3 regions of the Glaciibacter sp. 2TAF33 genome follow, and region 1 is predicted to be linked to each of the others. Evidence: predicted binding sites of a transcription regulator. Region 1 holds the regulator's gene; each other region holds the start of a gene.

What was found. The regulator HspR, encoded in region 1, represses chaperone genes until heat shock. The targets are predictions, from matches to a motif close to AAGTTGAGTCNNNNNGACTCAACTT.
Region 2: AB4Y94_RS07900 (Hsp20/alpha crystallin family protein) is a predicted target of HspR. The motif match lies at 3,244-3,268, and genes of this name have one in related genera.
Region 3: AB4Y94_RS16480 (ATP-dependent Clp protease ATP-binding subunit) is a predicted target of HspR. The motif match lies at 3,219-3,243, and genes of this name have one in related genera.

What each region holds. Positions count from the first base shown of each region.
Region 1 is NZ_JBFRFS010000005.1:215,424-225,362, forward strand. Features, by position in the region: gene AB4Y94_RS06410 (ATP-dependent Clp protease ATP-binding subunit) at 1-1,501, opposite strand, end outside; gene AB4Y94_RS06415 (substrate-binding domain-containing protein) at 1,616-2,713, opposite strand; gene mmsB (multiple monosaccharide ABC transporter permease) at 2,787-4,127, opposite strand; gene mmsA (multiple monosaccharide ABC transporter ATP-binding protein) at 4,124-5,647, opposite strand; gene AB4Y94_RS06430 (ROK family transcriptional regulator) at 5,842-7,068, opposite strand; gene AB4Y94_RS06435 (class I SAM-dependent methyltransferase) at 7,155-8,294, opposite strand; gene AB4Y94_RS06440 (heat shock protein transcriptional repressor HspR) at 8,397-8,810, opposite strand; gene AB4Y94_RS06445 (DnaJ C-terminal domain-containing protein) at 8,813-9,814, opposite strand; gene AB4Y94_RS06450 (nucleotide exchange factor GrpE) at 9,807-9,939, opposite strand, start outside.
Region 2 is NZ_JBFRFS010000006.1:156,999-166,937, forward strand. Features, by position in the region: gene AB4Y94_RS07885 (type III polyketide synthase) at 1-1,067, opposite strand, end outside; gene AB4Y94_RS07890 (phosphatase PAP2 family protein) at 1,174-1,995, opposite strand; gene AB4Y94_RS07895 (NADP-dependent oxidoreductase) at 2,160-3,077, opposite strand; gene AB4Y94_RS07900 (Hsp20/alpha crystallin family protein) at 3,320-3,766, shown strand; gene AB4Y94_RS07905 (phosphodiesterase) at 3,940-4,878, shown strand; gene AB4Y94_RS07910 (stealth family protein) at 4,808-6,517, opposite strand; gene AB4Y94_RS07915 (DUF1761 domain-containing protein) at 6,887-7,315, opposite strand; gene AB4Y94_RS07920 (DUF488 domain-containing protein) at 7,395-7,781, opposite strand; gene AB4Y94_RS07925 (thioredoxin domain-containing protein) at 7,866-9,788, opposite strand.
Region 3 is NZ_JBFRFS010000018.1:16,085-26,023, reverse strand. Features, by position in the region: gene AB4Y94_RS16485 (LLM class flavin-dependent oxidoreductase) at 1-555, shown strand, start outside; gene AB4Y94_RS16480 (ATP-dependent Clp protease ATP-binding subunit) at 585-3,203, opposite strand; gene AB4Y94_RS16475 (hypothetical protein) at 3,312-3,623, opposite strand; gene AB4Y94_RS16470 (globin domain-containing protein) at 3,795-4,961, shown strand; RNA gene ssrA (transfer-messenger RNA) at 5,044-5,419, opposite strand; gene AB4Y94_RS16460 (glycogen debranching N-terminal domain-containing protein) at 5,511-7,631, opposite strand; gene AB4Y94_RS16455 (LacI family DNA-binding transcriptional regulator) at 7,776-8,867, shown strand; gene AB4Y94_RS16450 (sugar ABC transporter substrate-binding protein) at 8,879-9,939, shown strand, end outside.

The sequences.
Region 1 (9,939 bases):
ACACGGAGAATTTCTCGCCGTACTCGCTCATGTCGATCCGGATCATCGCTTTCTCGTCGTCGAACAGGAACTCGGCGAGCGCCTTGGCCAGCTCGGTCTTGCCGACACCTGTCGGCCCGAGGAACATGAAGGAACCGGTGGGCCGGCCAGGATCAGAGATCCCGGCCCGACTGCGGCGCACCGCGTCGGCGACGGCGCGCACTGCCGGCTTCTGGCCGATGAGCCGGTGAGCCAGTTCGGCTTCCAGGTGCAGCAGCTTCTCCGTCTCGCCCTGCAGCAGGCGCCCCACCGGGATTCCGGTCCAGGCGGCGACGACGGCGGCGATGTCCTCGGCCTTGACCTGGTCGTTGACCATCCGCTCCTCCTCCGGCGCTTCTTCGGCGCGTTCGGCGGCTTCGATCTCCCGCTGGATCGGCGGGATCACCTCGTATTCGAGGCGTGACACCTCCTGGTAGTCGGCTTCCCTCATGGCGCGGTCACGTCGCATCCGCAACTCGTCGAGTTGCTTCTTGAGCTCTCCGACGCGGTTGAGCGACCCGCGTTCCCGGTCCCAACGCTCCTGCAGTTCGGCCAGGGTCTCCTCACGCTCGGCGAGCACCTCCCGAAGCTTCGCCAGCCGCTCCTTCGACGCGTCGTCCTTCTCCTTTTTCAGGGCGAGCTCTTCGATTCGCAACCGTTCGACGCCGCGGCGCAGCTCGTCGATCTCGACCGGGGCGGAGTCGATCTCCATCCGCAGCCGGCTGGCGGCCTCGTCGATCAGGTCGATCGCCTTGTCGGGCAGCTGGCGGGCGGTGATGTAGCGGTTGGAGAGGGATGCCGCGGCCACCAGCGCAGAGTCGGCGATCGACACCTTGTGGTGAGCCTCGTAACGCTCCTTGAGCCCGCGCAGGATGGCGACGGTGTCCTCGACCGAGGGCTCGCCGACGAACACCTGCTGGAACCGCCGCTCCAGGGCGGCGTCCTTCTCGATGAACTCGCGGTATTCGTTGAGCGTCGTGGCGCCGATCAGCCGCAACTCACCACGGGCCAGCATCGGCTTGAGCATATTGGAGGCGGCAACGGAACCTTCACCGCCGCCGGCGCCCATCAGGGTGTGCAGCTCGTCGACGAAGGTGATGATCTGGCCCTCGGCGTCGTTGATCTCCTTGAGCACGGCCTTGAGGCGTTCTTCGAATTCGCCACGGTACTTCGCGCCGGCGACCAGGGCGGCCAGGTCGAGCGACACCAGCTGCTTGCCCTTCAGCGACTCCGCCACGTCCCCGGCGACGATGCGCTGGGCCAGACCCTCCACGACCGCGGTCTTTCCCACCCCTGGCTCGCCGATCAGCACCGGATTGTTCTTGGTGCGCCGGGTCAATACCTGGCTGACCCGCCGGATCTCGGCGTCGCGGCCGATGACGGGGTCGAGTTTGCCGCTCTTGGCGATCTCGGTGAGGTTGATGCCGTACTGCTCGAGAGCGCTCTTGGCCTCGTCCTGCGGCGGCTGCTGGCCAGCTTGCATAGGGTTTCCTCCAAAGTTGAGCCGTGGTGACTCAATTTTACGCAGCGAGGTCCGAAACAGCAACCGACCCCCGCAAGTCGCGGGGGTCGGTTGTGGTCGTGCGTGAGAGCGGTGCTACTTCGTGAGCGGCTCCAGGTTGGGGTCGTTGGCGTAGGATTCCGCTGCGTTCTCCTTCGTGACCAGCTGCGGGGGCAGCAGGAACGTGGGAACGACCTTGACACCGTTGTTGTAGTCGGTGCTGTTGGTCTCGATTTTCTTGCCGGCGGCCAGGTCCTTCACCATCTGGATCGACTGCTCGACGAGCTTGCGCGTGTCCTTGTTGATGGTGGAGTACTGCTCACCGGCCATGATCGACTTGACCGACTCGGCCTCGGAGTCCTGGCCGGTCACGACCGGGATGGGCTTACCGGCCGCCTTGACGGAGGTGATGATGGCGCGCGCGAGGGTGTCGTTCGGCGAAAGCACGCCGTTCAACTCCGCCGAGGTGTAGTTACCGGCCAGCAGGGTGTCCATCCGGGTCTGCGCATTCTGGGCCAGCCAGCCGGCGGTCGCCGTCTGCTTGATGTCGGTCTGGCCTGAGACCACCTTCACGGTGCCGTCGTCGATCTTCGGCTTCAGGACCTTCATCGCGCCGTTGAAGAACACCGGCGCGTTCGCGTCGTCGGACGACCCGGAGAAGAGCTCGATGTTGTATGTCTTCGCGTCGGGGAACTTGGCCTTCATGCCGTCCAGGAGCGCCTGCCCCTGCAGTTCACCGACCTTCTCGTTGTCGTACGCGACGTAGTAATCGACGTCCTTGGTGTTGAGGATCAACCGGTCATAGGCGATGACGGTGGCGCCACCGTCGTGCGCCGTCTTCACCTGCGAGGAGAGCTGGCCACCATCCTTGGCTCCGATGATGATCACCTTCGCGCCCTTGGTGACCATCGAGCCGATCTGGTTCTGCTGGTCGGCGACGGTGTTGGTCGCGGCGGCGTACTGGACGTCAGCCGTGTATCCGGCCTTCTTCAGTCCGTCTTCGAAGAGCTTGCCCGCCAGAACCCAGTTCTCACTGGTCTTGTCGGGAAGGGCAACGCCGATGACCGAACCTGACTTGAAGCCGGCCGCAGCCTCGGTGGAGCCGCCGGTCGATCCGCCACGGGCGGAGCAGCCCGACAGGGCCATCAATGCCACGCCGGCGACGGCCAGGGTCGCGAGTGCTTTCTTTCTCATGGGATGTAGTTCCTATCGTTTCTGTGGTGCGGGGGACCTGGATACGGCTGCGTTCCAGGGGCTTGGGAGAGAATCACCGGTTCGGCGTGGTGGACTGCGGCCGGGCTGACTCCTCCGCGCGATCGGTGGGTGCCACCGTCGGGCGATCGATCGGTTCGGCCGCTCCACGGTTACGGTTGAACCGTCCGATCAGCGACGGCCGGCCTTGCTTCTTGCTGTAGACGTCGATGCCGACGGCGACCAGCAAGACCAGGCCCTTGATGATCTGCACCCGGTCGACTCCGACACCGAGCAGTTGCAGGCCGTTGTTCAGGACGGCGATGACAAGACCACCGACGATGGACCCGACGATGGTTCCGATACCGCCGGCGACCGCGGCGCCACCGATGAAGACAGCGGCGATCGCATCGAGTTCCCAGCCGACGCCGTCACCGGGCCCGGAAGCCACCGAACGCGCCACGGCGAGCATTCCGGCGACGGCGGCGAGGACCGACATGTTCAACATCACGAAGAAGTTGACCCGACGGATGTTCACGCCCGACAGTTCCGCTGCGTGCCAGTTACCGCCGACCGCGTAGATGTGGCGGCCGAGCGTCGTGCTCTTGGTGACGAACGAGTACACCAGCACGAGAACACCGAGGATGATGCCGGAGACCGGGAAGCTGGTGCCGACTCGGCCGCTCGCAAACAGGATGGTCGCGTAGATGACGATGGCATCGAGGATCACGACTTTCACAACGCTCACCCAGAGAGGGGCCTTCTCCGACCCCATCTCGGTTTGGGTGCGCCGCTCCCGCCATTCGCCGTAGATGACCGCGACGGCGATGATGAGCCCCAGGATCAGGGTCGGGTTACTGAATCCGAAGTCGGGCCCGAAGTCGGGCAGGTAGCCACCGCCGATGAAGGTGTAGGCGTCCGGTACCGGCACCGTGGCGGAGTTGCCGAAGAACTGGTTGCCGCCGCGGAAAATGAGCATGCCGGCCAGCGTGACGATGAAGGCCGGCACGCCGACGTACGCGACCCAGAAGCCCTGCCAGGCGCCGATCAGCACCCCGATGACGATGCCGAGCAGGATGGCGACCGGCCAGGGGAAGTGCCAGCTGTTCATCGACGTCGCGACGATGATGCCGGTGAAAGCGGCCACCGATCCCACCGAGAGGTCGATGTGGCCGGCGATGATCACCATGACCATGCCGATCGCGAGGATCAGCACGTAGGCGTTCTGGTTGATCAGGTTGATCAGGTTCCCGGGGTCGAGGGTCAGCCCCCCCGTCAGCACCTGGAAGAGCAGGATGATGACGACCAGGGCACCCAGGATGCCGACCTGGCGACCGCTCGACTGGCCACCACCGAACATCTTGCCCAGATCATGGAAGAAGCCCCGGGATTCCTTTTTTTCGGTCACTGCAGTCATGGTTGGCCAACTTTCCTCTTAGCGGAGGTCATGCTTCGCATTACTGACTCCGGATCTGCCTGGTCGATCGGAATGTCGTTCGTGATGGCGCCCTCGAAGATCGTGTAGATCCGGTCTGACACACCCAACAGCTCCGGCAGCTCGGAGGAGATCATGATGATCCCTTTGCCCTGCGCGGCAAGGTCGCGGATGATTCCGTAGATCTCCGACTTCGCCCCGACGTCGATGCCGCGCGTGGGCTCGTCCAGGATCAGCAGGTCGGGGTCGGTGAACATCCACTTGGCCAGCACCACCTTCTGCTGGTTGCCGCCGGAGAGGGTGTTGACGCCGTCGTCGACCGTCGGAGTCTTGATCCGGAGGCTCTTCCGGTAGGCCTCCGCGGCGTGGTGCTCCTTGACCACGTCAACGACAGAGGCGGTCGAGATCTTGGAGAGCTTCGCCGACACCACCGACCGCTTGATGTCGTCGAGCAGGTTCAGGCCCAGGGCCTTCCGGTCCTCGCTCACGTACGCAAGACCGTGGTCGATGGCGTCGTTCACGTTCCGCACCTGTATCTCCTTGCCGTCCTTGAAGATCTGGCCGGAGATGTAGTTGCCGTACGACCGGCCGAAGATGCTCATCGCGAGCTCGGTCCGGCCCGCCCCCATCAGCCCCGCGAAGCCGACGACTTCGCCTCGCCGCACCGTGAAGCTCGAGTTCTTGACCACGAGGCGCTCCGCGACGAGCGGATGCTGGACCGTCCAGTTCTTCACCTCGAAGAACACGTCGCCGATCACGGATTCCCGTTCGTGGAACCGGTTCTCGAGGGTGCGGCCGACCATGCCGCGGATGATCCGATCCTCATTGACGCCATCCGCTTTGACGTCGAGCGTCTCAATCGACTTGCCGTCACGGATGATGGTGATCGAGTCGGCGACCTGCTCGATCTCGTTGAGTTTGTGCGAGATCATGATCGAGCTGACTCCCCTGCCCTTGAGGCCGCGGATCAGGTCGAGCAGGTGCTGGGAATCGTTCTCATTCAACGCGGCCGTCGGCTCATCGAGGATGAGCAGCTTGACCGACTTGTTGAGCGCCTTGGCGATCTCGACGAGCTGCTGCTTTCCCACGCCGATGTTCTTGATCGCCGTGTCAGGGTCGTCGCGGAGACCCACCCGCGCCAACAGCTCGATGGCCCGTTTCTTGGCCGACACCCAGTCGATCGCGCCGAATTTCATCGGCTCATTGCCCAGGAAGATGTTCTCGGTGATTGAGAGTTCCGGGATCAGGGCCAGTTCCTGGTGGATGATCACGATTCCCGCGTGCTCACTGGACCTGATGTCCTTGAACCGGGATTCACTGCCCTGGAAGATGATGTCGCCCTGGTATGTGCCGTAGGGGTACACACCGGAGAGCACCTTCATCAGCGTCGACTTCCCGGCGCCGTTCTCCCCGCAGATCGCGTGGATCTCGTCCGCCCGCACCTGCAGCGAGACGTTGTCGAGCGCTTTGACGCCCGGGAACTCCTTCGTGATGGATCGCATCTCGAGGATTACTGGTTGATTGGACAACGTCTGACTACCTTGTCTCGTCGGGGGCCACCGGCCCGGTAATGAATTCAACCCTGTCGGCGGCATTGTCGTCAAACGGTGAACGCAGCGAGGCGGTAACAACTGGGTAACGACTCGGTAACGAGGGGCATCCGTCGTACGGGGTGCAGATGAGGTCCAGCCCGATGTCAGGCGGGCGTGAGGCTCCTGTCGTCAACGGATCCGCGTGCGGCTCCGTGCAACCGCGGTTGCCGCAAGACCAGCGCCGCAGCACCGAGGGCTTCGGCCCGGTCACCCAGGGACGACATGGCGAGGGTCGTCGATTCGCCGACGACGGGCACGGCGTGCCGCAGCAGGCCCCGGGAGATCGGGGCGAGGAGAAGGTCGCCGAGCCCCGCGAGCGGGCCGCCGACGACGATGACCTCCGGGTTGATGAGGTTCGCCACGCCGGCGAGGGTGCGTCCGATGGCGACGCCGGCGTCCTCGAGTACCCGGAGAGTGGCCGAATCACCGTTCAGCGCATTCCGGACGATGTCCGCGGTTGTGACCCGGGATTTCTTTCCCCGGCTGAGCAGGTCCATCATCACCGAGGTCGAGGCAACGGTCTCCAGGCATCCGCGGTTGCCGCAATGGCAGACCAGGCCGTGATCGATGGCCGTTCCGTGGCCGATCTCCCCGGTTACCCCGAAGAAGCCGCGGTAGCCCCGCCCATTGAGGATCAGACCCGCCCCGATTCCGGTGCCGATCTTGACGAACACCAGCTGGTTGACGCGGTGGTGCGGCCCCCAGGTGACCTCGGCCAGGGCGCCGAGGTTGGCATCGTTGTCGAACAACACCGGGAAATGCAACCGGTCCTCGAGGCTGCGCAGGTCGATCCCCACCCACTCCGGCAGAATGGCGCCCTGCACCACAGTACCGTCGCGGCCGTCGATCGGACCCGGGATACCCACCCCGATTCCGATCACCGCGGCGGGCTGCACCTGGGCTCTCACCAGCAACTCGCCCAGCAGGGTCGAGGCCCGGTCGATGCCCTCCTCCGCCCGGTGGCCGAGGGGAAGCTCAACGAATTCTTCGGCGATGACCGTGTAGCCGACGGTGGCCAGGACGATGCGCAGGTGCCGGCGGCCGAAATCGATGCCGACGGCGATCGCTCCGTTGTCGGCCAGCCGCACCGACGACGCGCGTCGTCCAGAACTCGTGGTCGGCGCGACGTCCACCAGTTTCGCGGCCACGAGCAGCTTCACGATGTTCGACACGGTCGCCGTCGACAGCCCGGTGTGGCGGGAGAGTTCGGCCTGGGTGGACGGTCCCGTCCCGCGGAGCACGTCAATGATGCGCTGCTGGTTGAGCTGGCGCAGGGCGCTTTGGGAGCCAGGATTACGCGCTGTCGTCGGCGGCTTCGGTGCGGATGGCATTTGGCAGCAACCCTAGCAGCTTGTGGTCACCTAGTTAACGCAACGATTGGGTAACGCCGGCAGTTCCGCGCCCGCGCCGGTGCCGGTCAGCGGCGGGTGGACACGGTCACGGTGAACTTCGGGTTACGGCCCACCTGGCGGGTCGGGCCCACCGTACGGCTGAGCGCGGATCGGTAGCCGAGGTGCGTGTTCCACACCGTCCACAGCTCCCCATCGGGGCCCAGCACGCGGGCGGCGTCCTCGAACAGCTTGAGGGCGATCCCGGCGTGCACCGACGACCCGATGTGGAAGGGCGGGTTGAGCAGGATCAACTCGGCCGAGGCGTCGGGCTGCGCGGAGAGGGCGTCGTCTCGCAGCATGCTGACCCGATCGGCGACCCCGTTCGCTTCTTGCGTCGCCCGGGCCGAGGCAACCGCCGCAGCCGACTGGTCGGTCGCGATCACCCGGATGTCGGGCCGGCGCATGGCGAGTGCGGCCGCGAGCACTCCGGTGCCGCAGCCGAGATCGATGGCGGATGCGGCGTCCGGCTTCATCCGGTCCAGGAATCCCAGCAGATACCGGGTGCCGATATCGAGGGTCGTTCCGGCGAATGCTGCGCCGTGCGCGCAGACCCAGAGGCCGAGGTCGTCGTGGAACTGGCGGCGAGGCCAGGCGGCATCCGCTGCGGGGGCGTTCGCCGCGGTCAGGGGCCTCGACGCGATCAGCACCCGCGACTTCTGCCGGGCGCGTGACACCTGCAGGTCACCGAAGTACCGGCCGAGGACCTCGTTCATGGCGGTGGTCATGTGCTTGATCCGCCCGCCGGCGAACACCCGCACGTCCGGCGACGCGAAGGCGGCGATGCTGCCGGCCAGTTCGTCCATGGCGGCCAGGCTGCGCGGAAGCTGCAGGAGCACCACCCGCGCACCGGTGAGGAGGTCGGGACCGAGGTCCGCCGACCGGTAGACGCCGGTGAGCCCGGCATCCGCTGCGTTCGCGGACAACGCTCGTTCACCGGAGAGGGCGTCCTGGTGCACCCGGATGCCGCGGGCGCCGTGCAACGCGGCGGCGCCGAGGGTGAGTGCGCCGTAGTGATCCTCGAGCACGACGACATCCCCGGGGCCGGCTGCAGCGAGGGCGTCGCCGGCCTGGTCGAGGATGAGCCGGTCACTGGCGTCGACAGCGTGCAGGTTCTCGGCCTCGACGTCCGGGCGACGTCGCAGCTGCCCAAAGTCGAATTCCCTCACCCGCTCACGCTACCCGCTCCCCCCACCCAGCTCGCCGAAAACGCACTCGTTGGGGTTATCCGGGCGTTATAGACCCAACAACTGCGGGTTCGCGGAGGAAGGTTAGTGGTCGAGGGGGCGCCAGATGACGACCTGGTTGGAGCGGCGGATGCGCGTGCCGGCCCGCATCGAGACCACGTCACCCTCAGAGCCGGCCGCGAAGACGCGACGGCCGGGGCGGTTGAGCAGTTCGTCGGCGAGCGCCGTCTCGAGCTCCGCGACCCGGCCGCGGAGGCCAGCCACCGCGTCCTCGAGGTCGAGGATACGTCGGATGCCTTCCAGGCTCACGCCTTCAGCGCTCAGCTGGGCGACCTCCCGCAGCCGCGACACGTCGCGAACCGAGTAACGGCGGGACTTCCCGGCGGTGCGCCCGGGACGCACCAGGCCGAGCCGGTCGTACTGCCGCAGCGTCTGCGGGTGCATCCCGGCCAGCTCGGCCGCCATCGAGATGACGAACACCGGCGAATCCTCGTCCATGACTACCCCCTGGCCCGCGCAAGCAGGTCGCTCCGCGGGTTCTCCTTCGGCAGTGCGGCCTCGAATTCGTGCAACTTCTCCTCGGCCTCCTTCGACAGGTGCGACGGAACCGCCACCTGGACCTCGGCGAGCAAGTCGCCGGTGCCCTTCGGAGTCACAACACCGCGCCCCTTGACCCGCAGCACCCGACCGCTCGGCGTACCCGGCGCTACACGCAACTTCACCGGTTCGCCGCCGAGGGTCGGCACCTCGATCGTCGCCCCGAGTGTCGCCTCGGTGAAGGTGACCGGAACGTTCACGCGCAGGTTCAACCCGTCACGCTCGAACACGGGGTGCCGCCGCACCGACACGGTGAGAACGATGTCGCCCGTCTCGCCGCCGTCCGGACTCGGCTGGCCCTTGCCGCGCAGCTTGATCTTCTGCCCGTCGGCGACGCCGGCCGGGATCTTCACCTTGATCGGGCGACCGTCCTGCGTCTGCAGGGTGATGGTGTCGCCCTTGGTGGCGGTGAGGAAGTCGATCGTGGCCGACGCCACCACATCCCGGCCGCGGGTCGGTCCGCCGTACCCGCGGAAGCCGCCGCTCGAAGTGCCGAAGCCCCCCTGGCCGCCCTGTCCGCCGAACATGCCCCCCAGGATGTCGTCGAAGCCGCCCTGTTGGAAGGTGTAGCTCTGCTGGCGCCCGCCGCCACCGAACATTCCGCCGAAGACGTCTTCAAAGCCGCCGGCCTGCCCACCGCCACCGCCGGGGGCGGTGAAGCGTGCTCCACCGCCCATCGCGCGGATGGCGTCGTACTCTTTGCGTTGTTCGGGGTCGGCGAGCACGGAGTGCGCCTCGCTGATCTCCTTGAACTTCGCTTCCGCGGCAGCGTCCCCCGGGTTGGAATCGGGGTGGTACTTGCGCGCGAGTTTTCGATAGACCTTCTTCAGGTCCGCCGGCGTGACGTCTTTCGAGACGCCGAGAACCTTGTAGAAGTCCTTATCGAACCAGTCCTGGCTAGCCATCGCTGGGTACCCGAACCACGACCTTTGCCGCCCGGAGAAGCGTCGAGCCGAGGCGGTACCCGGTCTCGATGACGTCAGCGACGGTTTCGGAATCGGCCTCGGGGCTGGGCTGCTGGAAGATTGCC
Region 2 (9,939 bases), on a different contig from region 1:
GCAACGGATGCCCCCGCGTCCGCCGCGAGGGACCCGGTGAGTGTTCCGTCATTCGGTCCATCACCGCTCACGGTATCCGCACCCACTGACACCGGCAGCGACACCGGGTCTGACTCCGACCCTGGCTCCAGCCCTGACCCCAGTCCCGGCTCCTCCCCCGGCTCCGGCGGCGCGTGTCGCGACGCCGGCAGGGTTCCGTCCCGGTCGAGCAGCTCGCACAGTTGGCGGTCACGGGCCAACAACGGGGCCAGGGCCCCTTCGATGTGGTCGTCGATGATGTGCGGAACGTAGCTGCTCAGCACCATCTCGAAGCCTTCATCGCCGATCTTCCAGGCCATGTCGCCCTCGCCGACCGGGGTGATCACGGTCTCGAAGTGATCCAGGCTCAGCGCTGTCTCGCCCGGCGCCAGCGCGCGGCCGCTCACAATCCCAGCGGCCGCCCCGTCGGCGAACAGCGACGACGCAACGATGGTGTCCGGGTCGCTGGAGGTGCGCAGGTGCAGTGAGCACAACTCTGCGCTAACGATGAGGACGACCGCGTTCGGGTCGCCCTCGACGAACTGCTTGGCCATGCGGAGCGCCGGCATCGACGCGTAGCAGCCCATGAATCCGAGGTGGTAGCGCTGCGTCGAGGGGTTCAGCCCGAGCTCCCGCACCAGCATGTAGTCCGGCCCGGGAGCGTAGAAACCGGTGCAGGACACCGTCACCACGTGGGTGATGTCCGCCGCGTCAACGCCCGGGCAGGCGGCGAGGGCCCGACGCCCGGCTTCGACGAACAGCTTCGTCGCCTCGACGATGTACAACTCGTTCCGCACCCGAGTGCTCGGTATGAGCAGCAGCCGGCTCACCGGATCAAAGAACTGCGGGTGGGCGCCGTCGGCATCGAGGGTCAGTTCCTCGATCACCGTATGACGCTTCTCGATGCCGGACATGTTGAACGACGTGGAGACCAGTCGCTGGGCGAGGCGACTGAGGTCTGGCTGGGCGGCGAACACGTCGCGCACCTGGTCCTGGATCAGAATTGTCGGAGGAACTACGGTCTGGAGCGCTCGCAACGTGACGGCCATAGGGCCAGTGTTGCACGCACCCTCGTCTGACAACACCTATTCTCATTCAACGTGCAGGCGCAACGACGGATGCCGCGTCGGCGCATCGCACGGACAGTGACGGCGGTTATGGCAGCCGCGAAAAGGTGCGGGTCGCCAGCAGGGCCAGGGTGAATCCCGACGCGATGATCGCCGTCGCGCCGCCGACGTAGGCGATCACTGTGTTCGGCGAATCGTTCGCGGTGGAGGCGCTCTGGAAGGTGATCAGGAATGCCACCAGGGAGACCAAGAGGAAGGGCACGGCGATCCACCACCGGACGACGCCCGTGCGACGGGGCGCGGCGCCCGCAGCCTGTCGGCCGAACAGGCTCAAGGCGAGGCCGCCGGCGCAGCCCCAGAAGGCCACCACCAGCAGCGCCGCGACCACATCGCTGGGGCGGTGCCACTGGTTGGCCAGCGTCGAGACTCCGGCCAGGACGGTGAACGCTGTCCCCCAGGCCGCGACAGTCGGTCGTGATCGGGGGCTCGAGACGAGGAACACCGCGAGCGCCGACGCGGCCGCGACCGTTGTATGCCCGGACGGGAATGAGTTGCCTGCATAGCCCTCGACGCCGAAGTCGGGACGGCTGAGGATCACATATTTCAGCAGCTGGGTGGTCGCCGCCGCCGCGCCCGCGGCTCCGAAAGCGATCAGGAGTCCCAGCCAGTTGCGGCGGACGAGCGCGACGACGATGGTCAGCACGACTCCGATGACGCCGGACACCGTCGGCAGGGCGTCGAGCAACTGCTGCGCAAAGGGCGCCACGCTGCGCCGGCCGAACTCGGCGCCGTCGTACGCGAGCTGGTCCACGAGCTGTCCGTCGTGCGTGCGAACAAAGAACAGGTAGAGCACGATGAACACCGCGACCGAAGCGGATGCGGCCAGGAGGAAGACAAGAGGACGGATCATCGGGTGGGCACGCACCCTTCCACCTTCGCACAGGCTGCTGGGAGACCCTCCCGACATAGCGAAGGACCCGGCAGCTTCATCGGCTCCCGGGCCCTTCTCATCGGATTCGCATCCGGTGTTGATCGTTAATCTACGCCGATTCGCGTCGATCGCAAGGGGTTGTTTCAGACCAGGGCGAGAACTATCTTCCCGCGAAGATGTCCACGAGCAAGGTGGCCGTACGCGTCTCGCACGCGCTCCAGCGGATACACGGTGTCGATCGGGAGCACGATCTCGCCAGAGGCGACCAACGCGGCAACGACGCCCAGGTCGCCTGAGGTCGCGTCCGCACCGCCGATGTTGGTGATCCCGGCGTCCTCTTTGTGGCCGCGGGCGGCGATGGTGTTGATCCGGTTCCCTGGCACGCCCAGTTTCAGGGCGGCGTCGATCGTCGCCGGACCGTGGTTGTCGAGTGCCGCGGTGAGGCGCGGCGCGACCTTCCGAAGCCGGTCGACGAGGCCCTCGCCGTATTCCACCGGGATCACCCCGATGCTGCGCAGGAATTCGTGGTTGGCCGGGCTCGCCGTGCCGATGACCCGGGCGCCGGTGCGGAGCGCCAGCTGGGCAGCGAGCACGCCGACGCCGCCGGCCGCCGCGCTCACCAGCACAGTGTCGTGACTGCCGAGTCCCAGCGAGTGCACGCTGGCCCATGCCGTGCGCCCGGCGATGTCGAGGCATCCTGCGGTGTCGAAATCGAGTGCGTCCGGCATCCGGAGGAGCGTGTCGGGGTCCGTCACCACGAAGTCGGCCTGCGCGCACATCCGCTTGCCGCCGAACACCCGATCGCCGGCGTCGATGCCTGTGACGCCGTTGCCCACCTGGTCCACCACCCCGGCGAAGTCGTTCCCGTTCCCGCATGGCGGTGTGGCGTTGTACCGCGCGGCAGCCGGGCCGCCGTTCATGATCTTCCAGTCGACGATGTTCAGGCCGGCACTGTGCACCCGTACCCGGACCTCACCCGGACCGGCCTGGATCGGCTCATCGTCGACGACGCGCAGAACCTCGGTGCCACCGAACTTGTCGAAGCGAACGTAGCGTGCCATGCGCCCAGCCTAGACAGGTGCGAGCGGATGCCGCTCCTCCAGTTTTCCAGGTCGTGCCGGTCGCGGGCGGGGCCAGCGAGGACCCGGCTCTGGTGTTCGCTCAGGGCTAACGGTGTGTTGTGCAAGCATACTTGGCACTCTCGATCGACGAGTGCTAAATTAATCACAGTTGAGTCACCTCGACTCAACTCTCTAAACGAGTGCGAGTCGGGCCGGTCGGCCCGAAGAAAGCGAGTACAACAATGGCCATGAATTTCGACCCGTTCCGTGACCTCGACCGCATCGCCGGCGCGTTGATGGACTCGCGTGGGCCCCGCCTGATGCCGATGGATCTCTACCGAGAGGGCGACGTCTACATCCTGAGCGCAGACCTCCCCGGCATCGACCCGGGTTCCGTCGACATCGATGTGGACGGCCAGCTGCTGACCATCCGTGCCGAGCGCACCCTCGCGAACCATGAGGGTGTGAAGTGGCTCACCCGGGAACGCCAGGCCGGGTCGTTCCTGCGCCAGCTGAACCTGGGCCAGGGAATCGACATCGAGAAGATCGCCGCGAGCTACGACAACGGCGTGCTCAGCGTCTCGATCCCGGTGACCGAGAAGGCCAAGCCGCGCAAGATCGAGGTCACCTCAAGCGCTGAAGCGAACACGGTGACGGTGAAGGAGGGCGAGCACCAGATCACGAAGTAGACCGGGTGCCGCCAGCGAGCCTGCCGCGATGCGTCGCGGCAGGCTCGACACCTGCCAGCCCCCGTAGTGGGGCGTGGCGTACACTCAATGTTCATAAAGGCATGATCGAATAATGGTTAGTACCGTTAGTGCGCGCGCCGCAGAGTGCGTACTTACCAACGAATGGAAGCTCCGTGAGCAACCGAACGGCCGAGTATCCCCGGCCGGACCATTTCCTTCTCCACCTCAGTGACACGCACCTCCTCGCTGGTGAAAACCGGCTGTACGGTGCCGTGGACAGCACCAGGCACCTCGCCGAATTGTTCGACGAGCTCGAAGCCTCCGGCGGGCGCCCCGAGGCCATCGTCTTCACCGGCGACCTCGCGGACCGTGGTGAGCCGGGCGCCTACGACCGCTTGCGCGAGATCGTCGAGCCGGCCGCGGAGAGGCTGGGCGCCCAGGTGATCTGGGTGATGGGCAACCACGACGACCGGGCGGCGTTCCGCGCGAACCTGCTCGACGAGTTGCCGACGACGAACCCCATCGACGACGTGCAGGACATCAACGGCTTGCGCGTCATCACGCTGGACTCTTCCGTACCCGGCCACCACCATGGCGAGGTCAGTCCGGAACAACTGGACTGGCTGGCGAGCGAACTGGCCGTGCCGGCCCCGGATGGGACCATCCTCGCCATGCACCACCCGCCGGTGCCGAGCGTGCTTGACCTGGCGGCATCCGTTGAGTTGCGCGACCAGGCTCAACTGGCCCAGGTCCTGCGCGGCACCGATGTGCGCAGCATCATCGCCGGGCACCTGCACTACTCGTCGACCGCGACATTCGCCGGGATTCCCGTGTCGGTCGCCTCGGCGACCTGCTACACCCAGGACCTGAACGTGCCGGTCGGCGGCACCCGCGGCCGTGACGGCGCCCGCGCATTCAACCTCGTGCACGTCTACCCTGACACGGTGCTGCACTCCGTGGTGCCGCTCGGCTCCTACCCGGCGCTCGACTACATCGATCCGGATGAGAGCCAGCGCCGCCTCGCGGCCGCGGGCACGCAAATCAGGCCGGCGGGTACGCTTCCGGCATACCGGGAGCCACCCATGACCCGCCCGATCCGAGTTCTGCACTGACCGAACCCGAGATCGACGCCTGCCTGGCGAATTGGCGTTCGGCCAGGGCTTGGTTGCGCTGGTCCTGGAACTCGTGCTCCCACGGCGCCGGGAACGGGAAGTATCGCTCGAGGAACTCGGTGACCGCGGTGCGGCGCACGTCGTCGGAGATCTCGGGGAAGCTGCCGTCGTTGAGGCAGAACATGTCCTGGTCACGACGCTTGCCGAGCCGTTTCATCTGCCGCAGCGCCACCCGCAGGGTGGTTTCGACGTACATCGAGCGCGCCTGGGTCTGGGCGACCGCTCGGCCGGTCATCAGCGCGTAGTAGTGGTAGAACGAGTTCGTGACCGAGATGTCGGTCGCGGAGCGGAAGCGGCTCGCCGCGGTGCGGGCGAAGTCCTCGGGGAACTCACGCTCCATCTCCTGGAGCACACTCTTCCGCAGCGGAGCCGCGGTGTGCTCGAGGTGACGGGTGGTGACCTTCCCGAACCGCTGCCGCAGCAGGGCCCGGTTCACCCGGGCCGCGTTCTCGAAACCGCTCCGCGACGGGTCGTTCTCGCCCAGCCCGATGCGAGTGGATGCCTCGATGAATTTCGTCACGCCGCCCGGCGAGAAGAACAGCTCAGGTCCAACGGGACGCCCGAAGAACATGTCGTCGTTGGAATACAGGAAGTGCTCGGCCAGTCCCGGGATGTGGTGCAGCTGGCTTTCGACGGCGTGCGAATTGTGCGTCGGCAGAGCGCTGGTGTCGGTGAAGAAGTCGGCGCTCCGCATCAGCGTGACCCGCGGGTGGTCGGCCAGCCAGGCCGGGGCCGGCGAGTCGGTGGCGATGAAAATCCGCCGCACCCACGGCGCGAACAGGTACACGCTGCGCAGCGCGTATTTGAGTTCGTCGATCTGACGGAACCGCGCCTCCGACTCGTCGCCCTCGCCCACGACGTAGGCCTCCATGCGCTTGGCGCGCTCGCGCTGGAAGTCGGTGGACGACCCGTCGACCCAGGAGAACACGAGGTCGATGTCGAAGCTGATGTCGCTGGCCAGGTCGTCGAACATGTTCTGCAGTGTGCGCCAGGAGTGGCCGTAGAGCTCGACCGAGGTTTCACGGGCCTCCGAACGCGGCAGCCGGGTGCGCATGAGCGCGTTGACGACGGGGGCGATGATCTCCTCGTCGCCGAAACGCCAGAGCTCCAGTTGGAACGCCGTCTCCGCGCCATAGCGCAGCCGGCCGATCGGTTCGATCCGGGGCCGGTAGACCCGGAAAACGGATGCCTTCCGGTGCAACTGCAGGCCACCGTCGGCGAGGAGGGCCGGCTGGCCGGGCTTGCCGGTGGCTAGATCGAGGGGGCGCAGGTAGAACGGCTCATTCGCGAACGCTTCGGCCAGGACTTTGGAGAGCTTCTTGCGGCCCTTCCGGTCGACCGCGATGACCGGCCGGCCGCCGTCGCCGCGGACCAGGAGGAAGTCTATGTCGGCACGTTCCAGGGCGCCTCGCACCGCCAGCAGGTCCTTGATCATGGACTCCTGCGGCGTGAAGTGACCGTTGATCAGCGCGATCTCGCCTTTACGCACGACGACGTCGTCGCGGTCGAAGCGGCGAGTGCGGGCATCCGGGGTGACCAGGACGAGCTCCGGTTCGCGGCTCAACGACAGGAGCGGCATCGCGGCGGTGTCCAGGGTGATGGAGGCATCCGCCTGCCGGTCACCGGTCGGGTCGTACGCCTCGCCGTCCGCCGTCTGCGGGGCGCCGGCGATGGATTCGGGACGGAGTTCGCCTGATGCGTTCGATCGATCGATTATTGCCATGATCCTCCTCGGGAAATCGGGTCACCTGTTCGTGAGGTAACCACGTCGGACCCCGGTGAGTGCGTCCGCTTTCGCGGACGCCCGCGCTGCTTGTGCTTTCGGCGCTGAGGGCTGGTCAGCTGGCCGAAGGTGAGAGGCGCTTGCTTCAGTGTACGTCGCTTTGCTGTGTACTCCGAGGGGCGTCGTATTGCAGGTGTCGCGAGCGAGGGGTGCGACGCGGCGAGGTCAGAGTGCGCTGATCCCGAACAGGCCGATGATCAGGGCCATGATCAGCAACGTCACCAGTTCGTGCGCGATGTTGAGCACGGTGAGACCACTCGGCCGGCGGTCGAACGCATCGTGCGTGATCATTCGGGCAGCGGTGAAGCCGCCCCAGAGGATCAGCGCGGTCAGCAGTGTGTTGGCCAGGAAGCTGCCATGGTAAAAGTTCTGTGCGATGGCGGCGGAGCCGGCGAGCACCCAGGCGGTGATGAGGCTCACGACGACGGTTACGATGAGCGGCAACGCCGCACCCCTGCGCATGCTCTCCTCGTCGTGCCCGACGGCGCGCATCCAATAGCTGCCGAAGACCGGCTTGGCATACCAGATCGCGCCGACAACCATACTGGACACGGTGGCGAGCAGAACGGCCCAGATGTTGATCTCGGGAACCATGGTTCGTCCTTTCAGGGGAGGCAGGTCGTGTGGCTCGATGCTACTGTTCCCCGGCTCCATCGTGGGGACCAGCCGCCGGTCAGCGAGGCGTGTTCGCCGTGTCGTTGAGGTAGTCCGCGAGCACCCGCGCCTGGTTGTGCCGGGTGTCCTTGGCGCTGTAGACCAAAGTGGTGGGAGTGTTCGAGGCGTTGTTCTCGGCGACGCGCTCGCGCAGGTGGGCGAGCGCGTCCACGGTGGCCGGCTTCTCCTGGAGCTCGGCGCGGTAGCGGTCGGCAAAGTCGTCGAACCGGTCGGGGATGTGGCCGAACCGGGTGCGCAGTTCGGTGCTCGGCGCGACGTCCTTCAGCCATTCCTCGACGTGCGCGTTGGTTCTGGAGATGCCTCGCGGCCAGATCCGGTCGACGAGGATGCGGCATCCGTCGCCCGGTACTGCCGGCTCATACACGCGCTTGATCTCGACCACCATGACGCCAGTGTGGCCTTGCGCGGGCGGGAAGTCGACACTCGAGCCGATTGGGGCACGGCCAGAAGGCCGCGAGTGGTCGCCCTGCTAGGCGGTGGCGGCTGCCTCGCGGAGGCTCGCCGGGTCTGTGACGGGCAGTCGGCACACGAAATCGTGACAGAGGTAGGCGGTCGGCACGTGGTCGCGGCTGGGACGCTCGGCGAACAGCTCGAATCCCGCGTCGGCGAACATGCGGGCCTGTTCAGCGGTGACGGATGCGACCACGCTGCCGGCATACTGGCGGGCGACCGCGACCAGCCCGACCGGGTCAGGCGGGTGGTCGCCGGCCCCGTCGGGCGAGACGACGACCAGCTGCTCGATCGGTGCGGCCAGCCGTGCCATCAGTCGCAGGGCGGCACCGAAAGCCAGTGGTCTCGTGGGTGCGAGCGGACCGAGCAACCCCATCGCCGTGTGGGCAGCGGCCAGGTACCGGTGGTCGGCGGTCAGGAGGAACAGCGTGTGGGCGGCATCGGCCGTCGCCGTGAGCCCCGACGGATACGCACCCTCTGACGGGTCGAGCGCGATCGCCAGGCCCTGCGCGGCGAGCACCGGGTCGGCGCCGTTCGGCGTTCCGAACGGCGGTGTGACCCGGGGCGCCGTGTCGGTGGCTGCCGCTAGTGTGCTGTCAACCAACCGGCGCGCCGCGGTGGCGTAACCGGCGTCGCCGGTGGCCAGGGCAAGTTCGAGGAGGCCCGATGCGAACATGCCGTAGTCCTCCAGGGTGGCCTGCGCGGCGGACGTGCGGTCCCCGATCGAGGCGCGGACCAGGGTCCCGTCTGGCCCCTGGTGCTGGTGGAGCAGGAAGTCGGCCGCTCGACGGGCTGCCGCCGTGAGTTCTGGCGCGTCGAAGGTGAAACCCGCGCGGGCCAGGGCCTGGACGGCCAGTCCGTTCCAGCCGGTGAGGATCTTCTCGTCGCGCGCCGGTGGCGCCTGGGCGGCCCGGTCCTCTTCCTCGAGCGCGTAGTAGCCGCCTTCGGTGCGACGTCCGTCGACCGTGCTCTCCGAGTCCTGGGCGCTCGCAAAGCCGCCGCCAGGCATGCGCATCACGTCGGTCAGGAAACCGGCGATGCCCTCGGCGACCGCACGAGCCCATTGTTCACCGCTGTAGACCCAGGCGCGCGTGTACAGGCCGAGGAGTTGGGCGTTGTCGTATAGCATCCGTTCGTAGTGCGGGTCGCTCCAATCCCGGTTGACCGCGTAGCGGAAGAACCCGCCTTCGACCGGGTCGCGCAGCGGCGAGGCGCCCATCCGCTTGAGTGTGCGCAGGGCGAGCTCCCGGCCGTCAGGCCGCTCGAGCAGGAAGCCGAGCGTCGGCGCCGCCGGGAACTTGGGTGCTCCACCGAAACCACCGTAGGTCGTGTCTTCGTAGGCCCACAGTTCGGCCACCGTGCGCGCCAGTGCGGCGTCGTCCGGCAGGGCAACGGCCGGCGGGGCGACGCCGGCGTGTTCCGCGGCGTCAACCGGAGCGCGGCCCACGGCGACGAGTGCCGTCGCCAGCCGGTCGGCGATCTCCGTGACCTCCCCGCGGCGGCTGGTCCAGGCGTCCGTCACAGCCTCGAGCACCTGGCCGAACGACGGGCGTCCCACCAGCGGTTGCGGAGCGAAGTAGGTGCCGGCGTAGAAGGCCTTACCCTCCGGGGTCACGAAGACGTTCAACGGCCAGCCCAGGTTCTCGGTGAATGCGCCGGCGGCGGCGAGGTAGCTGGAGTCGACGTCCGGGTGCTCCTCGCGGTCCACCTTGATGCTCACGAACCGCTCGTTCAGGTATGCGGCGAGCGCCGGATCGCTGAAGCTCTCCCTCGCCATCACATGGCACCAGTGGCACGTCGAGTACCCGATGGACACGAGGACTGGGACGTCTCGCTCGGCCGCCTCCGCGAACGCCTCGGTGCCCCACTGGTGCCAGTCGACCGGATTGTCAGCATGGGAGCGCAGGTAGGGACTGATCGCATCAGCGAGGCGATTCGGCATGGTCCCATTCTGCTCCTACCGTCGATTCCGCCGGGGGACTATGCTGCAGGTCAGGAGAGTACCGGCTCGTGCCCGGGACAGAGTTGGCGCAGCGCTTGTGGACAGACGCGCAAACTGATGTGCATCTGCGGGGCGAGTTGCGCGCCTCCTA
Region 3 (9,939 bases), on a different contig from region 1:
ATGACCGGCACCTCAGGGGCGCTCATGATCCAGCCGCAGTCCGCCGGTCTGCGGGAGCGCATCTGGTGGGGCTCCGGCACCCGGAAGACCGCCGTCTGGACGGCGGAGCAGGGCATGAACCTGATGAGCTCGACGCTCTTGACCGAAGACACCGGGGTGCCGTTCCACGAGCTCCAGGCGGAGCAGATCGCGCTTTACCGGGCGGCGTGGGCCGAAGCCGGGTGGGAGCGTGAACCGCGGGTCTCCGTGAGCCGCAGCGTGCTGCCCATCGTCAGCGACGTGGACCGCGCCTACTTCGGCGGCATGGCCGATGGCGAGCAGTCCGACCAGGTCGGCTACCTCGATGGCGGGCTCGCCCGGTTCGGCAAGAGTTATGTCGGCGAACCCGACGCCATCGCCACCGAGTTGGCCGCGGATGCCGCGGTGCAGGCCGCCGACACGCTGTTGCTCACGGTGCCGAACCAGCTGGGCGTCGACTACAACGCCCACCTGCTCGAGACCATCGCCCGGCACATCGCACCGGCCATCGGCTGGAATGCGGCCGGGGCTGGGTAGCCCCGGCCGCGTGATCCGGACGAACGGCGTTACGCGGCCAGCGGCATCCGTTCTCGTTCAGCTCTCACGACCAGCGCGTCGCCGTCCACCGACACGGTGACCCGCCCACCCGCCTCGAGTTCCGAGGCAACCAGCAGGTCGGCGATGCGGTCGTCGAGTTCGCGCTGGATGACCCGCCGCAGCGGCCGGGCGCCGTATTCGGGCTCGTAGCCGTGTGCAGCGACCCAGTCCACCGCCTCATCGCCAACACTGAGGCCGATCCCCTGTGACGCCAGGCGGGCCTGGGTCGCATCGAGCAGCAGCCGCACGATCTGCCGCAGCTGCGGCTGGTCGAGCTTCTGGAACAACACCACTTCATCGATGCGGTTGAGGAACTCGGGCCGCATGGCCTCGCGGAGCTTGCCCATCACCCGGTCGCGCAGGGCCTTCTCTGAACCGAAGCCGTTGCCGGATCCGTCGGTCTGGGCCACGAACCCTAGCGCGCCACTGCGGCTGGCCAGGAACTCAGAACCGAGGTTCGAGGTCATGATGATCACCGTGTTGCGGAAGTCCACCGTGCGCCCCTGGCCGTCGGTCAGGCGTCCGTCGTCGAGCACCTGCAGCAGCAGGTTGAATACGTCGGGGTGGGCCTTCTCGATCTCATCGAGGAGCACCACCGAGTAGGGGTTCCGCCGGACGCGCTCGGTGAGCTGGCCGGCCTCGTCGTAGCCGACGTACCCCGGAGGGGCACCGACCAGCCGGCTGACGGTGTGCCGTTCGCCGAACTCGCTCATGTCGAAGCGCAGCATCGCCTTCTCGTCGCCGAACAGCGACTCGGCCAGCGCCTTGGCGAGCTCGGTCTTGCCGACCCCGGTCGGGCCGAGGAAGAGGAAGCTGCCGACCGGGCGGCGCGAGTCACCCATGCCGGTGCGGTTACGCCGCACGGCCTTCGCGACCATGGCCACGCCGTCGTCCTGTCCGATGACCCGCTGGTGCAGGTCGGCTTCGAGCCGTCCCAGGCGTTCGCGGTCGCCGGCGGTGAGCCGGGCGGCCGGGATGCCGGTCGAGCGGGAGATGACTTCAGCGATTTCGGCCTCGTCGACCACCGGCACAGCGACAGGGCCGGCAGCAGCATCCGTTGTCGCGGATTCCAGCGCCTGGTTCACCGTCTCCATCTCGTCGCGCAGCGCCGAGGCCTCCTCGTACCGCTCAGCGGCCACAGCCGCGTTCTTGGATGCCTCAAGGGAGGCCAGCTGCCCGCGCAGGGCGTCGAGCTCGGCCTCGGTGTCGTCCAGGCCGGCCAGCACACCGAGCTTCAACCTCAGGCGCGCCCCGGCCTGGTCGATCAGGTCGATCGCCTTGTCCGGCAGGAAACGGTCGGGGACATACCGCGCCGACATCTCGACCGCACTGCGAATGGCCGCGTCCGTGTAGGTCACGCCGTGGTGCTCCTCGTAACGGCCCTGCAGCCCGGCAAGGATCAGCACGGCATCCTCGATGCCGGGCTCCCCCACCGTGACCGGCTGGAACCGCCGCTCAAGCGCCGGGTCCTTCTCGACCCGGCGGTATTCCTTCAGCGTCGTGGCGCCGATCACGTGCAGCTCCCCGCGCGCCAGGCGGGGCTTCAGGATGTTGCCGGCGTCCATTCCACCCTCGCCGCCGCCCCCGGCGCCCACCACGGTGTGCAGTTCGTCGATGAAGACGATGAGTTCGCCGGCGTGTGCGCTGATCTCGTCCATCGTGGTGGTCAGGCGCTCTTCGAAGTCACCGCGGAAGCGGGTGCCGGAGACCATGGCTGGCAGGTCGAGGGCGATCACACGCTTGCCCCGGAGCTGCTGCGGCACCTGGCCGTCGACGATGGCCTGCGCCAGTCCGTCGACGATCGCGGTCTTGCCGACCCCGGCCTCGCCGATCAGCACCGGGTTGTTCTTGGTGCGCCGCGACAGGATCTCGATGGTCTGCTCGATCACCTCGGCCCGGCCGATCACCGGGTCGAGCTTGCCCTCGCGGGCGCGCTGGGTGAGGTCGATCCCGTAGGTGTCGAGCATCGGGGTGGCGGTTGCGGCGCCGTCAGCGGATGCCGCCTGCCCGCCTTCGCCAGCCGTCCCGTCCGGACCGGCCTGGCCGTTCTGGCCCTGTGCGGCCTTCACCGCACCGGCCTGGAGCGACGCCGGGGTGATCCCGGCCGTCATCAGTACCTGACCGGCGGGAGAATCCTGGTTGAGGACCAGCGCGAAGAACAGGTGCTCGGGGTCGATGTAGGTGGAGCCGAATGCACGAGCCACCTGGTGAGCGTCGAGCAGGGCGCGCTGTGCGGAGGGCGTCAGCGCCGGGGCGCTGTCCTCGGTCGGCGACGAGTTTTCCGGCAGCCGGAGGTCGGCGGCCGTGATGATCGCTGCCGGGTCTGCCCCGGCGTTCCGCACCGGATCAACGATGGGTGCCTGGTCGACCATCACCCGGAGGATGTGCAGGGCATCGACATCGGTGTGGCCGTGCTCGACGGCGAACCGAGCGGCCCGGGCGAGCACCTCCTGGGTACGCCGGCTCAGCAGCCGGGTGAGGTCGATCGGGCGGGCAGACCGCGCGGAGTGCTGGCCGTGCAGGTACCGCGCGATGAACTCGTCGAACGATCCGTTCCCCGAATCGTCGGGGCCGAAGAATGTTGGCATGCGTCCTCCTGGTGAAACTTGAGTGCCACTGACTCAACTTAACGCGGAGGGGCGAGATCCATTCCCGGATGTCGAACACAAACAGATGCGGAGGAGCGGGACACCCGGTTACGAGCCGATGATGCGGAGTCGTCCGCGCAGGAAGGGCAGCGAGGGCGCCGAGTACTCGAGCGTGATCGGAGCCGCCCGGTCGGAAACCTCCACGCTGTACTCAGCGACGCCGAACGTCCACAGCCGGTTGAAGAGGAACACCCGCACGGTCGTCGGTTCATCGACCGGCGCCTGCCAGGTACCGGTTCCCCACTGCGCGGGGTGACCCCGCCCGCCGAAAACGACGGTCGGTCGTGGATACCACCCGAACCACGGCTTATGAAGCAGAAGCTCAAGGCGGCGCACATTCGCTGGCGTGGGGGGCGTCACGTCCACAGTGTATGTCGATATCCCACCTTCGCGTCCGAGCCACGGGCGAACGGGTGAAAGAGAAGAACGCGGGAGTGTTACGCTTCTTCTACACGTCGTAGAAATACCCCGGTGAGCCCGGGTATTCGCGACAACGCTGCGCAGTTCCCGGTGCAGAAATAGGAGAAACGCATGCTCTCAGCTCAGTCATCTTCACTCATCTCGGCAACCCTGCCGCTCCTGACGGAACGCATGCCGGCCATTGCCAGGAATTTCTACGAGCGGATGTTCGCCGCCCACCCTGAGTTCCTTGACGGCTTGTTCAGCCGTTCCAACCAGAAGAACGGTTCCCAGCAACAGGCCCTTGCCGGAAGCATCGCCGGTTTCGCCCGCCACATGGTGGAGAACCCGGACAGCACGCCCGAGGCACTCCTGGCACGAATCGCACACCGGCACGTTTCGCTCGGCATCCGCCCCGACCAATATGACATCGTGTATCGGCACCTCTTCGACGCGATCGCCGAAGAACTCGACGACGTCATCACGCCAGAGATCGGGGCTGCCTGGACCGAGGTCTATTGGCTGATGGCGCATTCCCTGATCAAGATCGAGCAGGGCCTGTACTCTGCCGCCTCCAACGGTCAGCCGTGGACCCCCTGGACCGTGGTCGGAAAGGTGAAAGCGGGGAGCGAGGCTATGACATTCACCCTGGAACCCGCAGACGACGCCACCCCGACGCCATCCCGGCCCGGCCAGTACGTCAGCGTGAAGGTGCGCATGCCAGACCGAATCGACCAGGTGCGGCAGTACTCGCTTTCCTCTGGCGGCGACCCAACGGTGCGCGTATTCACCACCAAGCTCGATGCCGACGGCGAGGTCTCCCCCGCGTTACACCGCACAGTGGAAATCGGCGATGTCGTGATGCTGTCCCACCCGTGCGGGGACGTCACCCTGGACTCCGGCGACCATCCGCTCGTCCTGGCCTCTGCGGGAATCGGCTGCACGCCGAGCGCATCCATTCTCCGGTCCCTAGTGGAGACCGACTCCAAACGGGAGGTCCTGGTTCTGCACGCCGAGAGCAGCGTTGAACGGTGGGCCTTGCGTGACCAGATGCGCCGTGACGTTGAGGTGCTGGACGCGGCTGAGCTGGAGTTGTGGCTCGAGACTCCCACGGACGGCGCGCACGAAGGGTTCATGAACCTCGACGACGTCACACTCCCGGCCGATGCGTCGGTGTACCTGTGCGGGCCGCTGCCGTTCATGCGAAAGATCCGGTCGCAGGCTCTGAAATCAGGAGTCCCGGCCAAACGCATCCACTACGAGATCTTCGGATCCGACGTGTGGCTGGTTGACGCCTGACCGGCCGTTCGGGCATCCACGTGCACAAAAAGGGCCGCCCAACCGGGCGGCCTTTTCGCGACAACAACGCGTGACAGGACCGATGTGGAGATGGGGGGAATTGAACCCCCGTCCACTGCTGTGGTCATGTGCCTTCTACGGGTGTATCCAGTGAAATCGTTCTACTCGGCTCCGGAATTTGCCACTGGCATCTAATCCGACGAGCCCAGCCTTCGTTTGAGTCCCTCTACACCCCGCGGCTCAGTGTAGAAGCAATCTCTCTCAATTGCGCCAGGGTCCGGGTAGAGAGCATTCCCGGTCTGACGGACTTCATTAGTGCTTTCGCTTAGGCAGCGAGAGCGAAGTCAGTGCGCTTTGAATTGGCACTTATTGTTTTGCGGGGATCGTTTACGAGATAACCCTGCATCCTCGACCCGCTTCTCACAATTGCGCAGGCAATGTCGAAACCGATCATCCCCATGCACACCTGAAAAGGTGGGTCCTGTCACACGCTGTTGAGTTTCCAAACCTGCGCCGCAGGAGTTACCAAGGCGGGCGCAGCCTTTCACACTACAACACTTTCGAGGTGGGATCTATGCCCGGCGCGGTGGTCCCCGTCACATGACCCTCGGCGTCCGTTGTCACTCCGAACGGATGCCCGGCGAAGCGAAGGCCGTCAACGGTCACCGTGCCCAGTCCCGGCAGCGGGGAGATCGCCACCGTGCCGCTGCGGGGATCCGGCGTCAGGCCCAGCGCTGTGGCGAGTACCGCCACGGCCGCGCCGGCCGACCAGGCCTGCGGCCGGCACGCAGCCGGGTACGGCACCGGTGCGGCGAATTCATCGGCCGGGTCGCCCGAGTGCAATTCCGGCATCCGGTAGTCGAAGCCCTCGGCCGCGGCGAGCAGCCCGCGAATCAGCGCCGCGGCTTCCGCTCCGAAACCGGACCGTCCGAGACCGCTGATGGCGATGGCCGTGTCGTGGGTCCAGACCGACCCGCCGTGATAGCTGAGCGGCCAATACCCGCGGGCGTCGGTGGACATGGTGCGGAGGCCGTATCCCGAATTCAGCGCCGCGCCGACCAGGCGGTCGGCAACGAGCCGGGATCCGGGCTGATCGAGGATTCCGGTGCCGAGGAGGTGCCCGATATTGCTCGTGACGGTGTCGACCCGCTGCTTGCCCGCGTCGAGGGCGATGGCCGGATAGGCCCCGGCCGGGTCATCGATCCAGAACGAAGCCGCAAACCGAGCCTTGAGCGCGGCGGCCCACTCGCGCCACTCGGTGCCGGCGGGACGCCCCTTCGCGTCCACCCGCCCGAACCGGTCGAGCAGCTCGGCGCCGCCGATGGCCGCCTCATAGGCGTACCCCTGCACCTCGCACAGCGCGATCGGGCCCGTCGCGAGCCGGCCATCGCGCCACTGGATGGAGTCGCCGGAGTCCTTCCAGCCCTGGTTGGCCAAACCGTGCCCGGTGGTGTCGACGTACTCCAGGAATCCGTCGCCGTCGCTGTCGCCGAAGTCCCGCATCCAGGCCAATGCCGCGTCAAGATGGGGAAGCAACGCCGCGACCTCCGCGTCGGGCATCCCCCACTGCCACGCATCGTGCAGCAGCGTGATCCAGAGCGCCGTGGCGTCTACGGTGCCGTAGTAGAGCGGCGGGAGCATGATGTTCTCGCCCGGAATGGCCAGCGGAGCGGCCCGAAGTTCGTGCATGATCTTGCCCGGCTGCTCTGCCGTGTGCGCCACGTCGCGGGTGCCTTGCAGCTCGGCGAGCACCCGGAGCGTCGAAGCGGCCAGTTCCGTGCCGAGTGGCAGCAGGAATCGGGCCGCCCAAATCGAGTCCCTCCCGAAAAGCGTGAAGAACCAGGGCGCGCCGGCGGCGAGGAACACCTCGGCCGGCGCGTCCGAACGCGCCATCCGCAGGGCCGTGAGGTCGCCGAGGGCCTGCTCCACCCAAAACCCGAGCCGGGAGTCCCCGCTCCGCACGCTCGCCGTCGCCCATTCCGGGCTGCCACCGGCAGCCACGACCACCGCATGGGCGTCACTCACGGTCAGCGCCCACGTCACCCGCACGCTGCCGTGCTCCGGCACCGTGACCGGCCAGTCCAGCGTGACGCTGCCCGTCTCCGACCGGGCGACGGATGCGCCGCCCGCCGTCACCGACGCCGTCAACGATCCAGCGGCCAGGTGCACGGTGTCCTCCGCAACCGTGATGGGCATCGCGCCGCTGCCCGCCATGCCGGCCTTCACCGCCTGCATGGCGTCGGCAGTGAAGTGCAGCCGAAGCGAGATGGTGGTGCGCACCTCGGCCGAAAGCGCCGACGACAGGGTGATCGACTCCGACATCCCGCCCGGTGCGACGCCCCGGACCCGCTCCACTCGGATTTTCGGATCGGCCGACGCGTCGTCCAGTCCGCGGGCCAGCGCGACGAACCGCAACGTGGCAGGATCCACTGCCGCATGCATCAGGTGCTCCGGATTCTCACCGCCGACCCGGAGCGCCAAGCCGGAGAGAATACGGGTGTCTGAGTGGAAGTAGCCGTGGATCGGCCGCTCCCCCATCTCCCCGTTCGCGCCGCACCAGGCCTGCGACGGCGCACTGAGCTGCACCAGGCTGTCGTGCAGCAGCGGCTGGAGATCCGGCGCCGGGGCGAGAGGCTGCGGCGAGGGTAACGGCTGCTGTGGAAGTGACATTGGCGGCGCCCCGACTCTGTGATGTGTCCGCGGCCCGTTGACAGTCGCGGCTATCTGGGTAACATAACACTCAGGATTTGAACGATCAAATATTTGATCGATCACAGCTCCAGACCTGATCCACGGCGCGGCAAGGAGGCCACAGTGGGACTGTTGCCGACCGTTGACGACGTGGCCCGGGTGGCTCACGTTTCCCGCCAGACCGTGTCAAATGTGATCAACTCGCCCGACATCGTTCGACCGGACACTCGCAAACGGGTGGAGTCCGCGATCGCGAAGCTGGGGTATCGTCCCCACGCGTCAGCCCGGCGGCTCCGCACCCAGAAATCGTCGACGATCGGCATCCGGCTCGACCCGATGACCAACGGGATCTCCGGATCCGTGCTGGACCGTTTCCTGCATGCGCTGACTGAGCAAGCCGACGAACGTGGAATGCGCGTGTTGATCTTCACCGCCACCGATCCGGAGAGCGAGATCCGGCAGATCCGGAAGCTCCGGGACGGCGCGGATGTCGACGCGTTCGTGCTCACTTCCACGTTCTACGGAGACAAGCGCACGGAATGGCTAATCGAGCATCACGTGCCGTTCGTGACGTTCGGCCGCCCGTGGGGAATCGACGACATGAACGACCCGCAGCATCTCTGGGTGGACGTGGACGGGTTCGCCGGCCTGCACGAGGCGACGACCGACCTCGCCGCCCGGGGTGCCCGCCGAATCGGGTATGTGGGCTGGCCGAGCCCGTCGGGCACCGGCGACGACCGCCGCCGTGGGTGGGAAACGGCCATGACAGAACAATTCGCGGGCGCCGCGGACCTCGATCTGCTGAGCGTCGCGGTCGAGGACGACGTGGAAAGCGCCCGCACGGCCGTCGCGGGTCTGCTCGAGCGCGCTCGGCCCGACGCGCTGGTCTGCGCCAGCGATTCCCTGGCCCTGGGCGCGTTGATGGCCGCGTCCGGGCCCGGTCTCGCCGACGTGCCCATCATCGGCTACGACAACACTCCGGTCGCCCAGGCGGTCGGACTCTCCAGCGTGGAACAACCGCTCAACGAGGTGGCCGCCGGCGCACTGGAACTGTTGATGGGCGACACCGGAAACACCGTCATCCACCGTGGCGGTGACGATCCCCGCCACCGTTTGATCACCCCCAAGCTCGTCTCCCGGCGATCCACGCATCTCGCGCGCTACGAGGACGACACAGCGACCGTCACCAAGAGTGCGGCCGGCAATCACAAATGAAAGGAACGACCATGAAACTCCGAAAGGGAGCGCGCTGGGGCGCCATGCTCGCCGCAAGCGGGCTGATGATCGGTCTCGCCGCCTGTTCGTCCGGCGGCAGCGGAGGTGGCTCGGGGGGCGGAGACGTCGCGGGTGCGAAACTGACCGTGATGATCGGCTCGAGCGGTGACGCCGAGACGAAGGCCGTCACCGACGCCGTCGATGCCTGGGCCAAAGACAACAAGGCAAGCGCCAAGGTGGTGGCGGCCAACGACCTGGTGCAGCAACTGGGACAGGGTTTCGCCGGTGGGAACCCGCCCGACCTGTTCTACATGGGCTGGGACCAGTTCCAGACGTACGCGAGCAAGAAGTACCTGGAGCCCTACGCCAAGGATGCGGCCAACAAGGGTGACTTCTACCCGGCCTTGAAAGACGCCTTCACCTACAAGGACACGTTCTACTGCGAGCCCAAGGACTTCTCCACCCTCGGACTGATCATCAACACCGACATGTGGACTGCTGCCGGCCTGACGGACGCCGACATCCCCAAGGACTGGGCAGGCCTGGAAGCGGCGGCGAAGAAGCTGACCACACCGACCACGGCCGGACTCTCGTTCGGCGCGGAATATGCCCGCATCGGCGTGTTCATGAACCAGGCGGGCGGGTCGCTGCTGAGCAAGGATGGCAAGAAGGTCACCGCAGACACGCCGGAGAACCTGGCCGGCCTGCAGGAGGTGCAGAAGCTGGTGAGCGATGGCGTGCTGAAGTTCCCGGCCGAGATCGACTCCGGCTGGAGCGGTGAAGCACTCGGCAAGGGCAAGGCCGCGATGGTCATCGAAGGTCCGTGGATCAGCGGGCTCAAGGGCGACTACCCCGACCTCAAGTACACGGTAGCCGAACTGCCGGCCGGCCCGGGCGGCCAGTCAACTTTCACGTTCAGCAACTGCTGGGGCATTCCCGCCCAGTCGTCGACCTCATCTGCTGCGGAGAGCCTGGTCAGTTTCCTGACCAGTGACAAACAGCAGCTGGAGTTCTCGAAGGCGTTCGGCGTCATCCCCTCCACCGAGAGCGCCGCGAAGACCTATGCGACGAC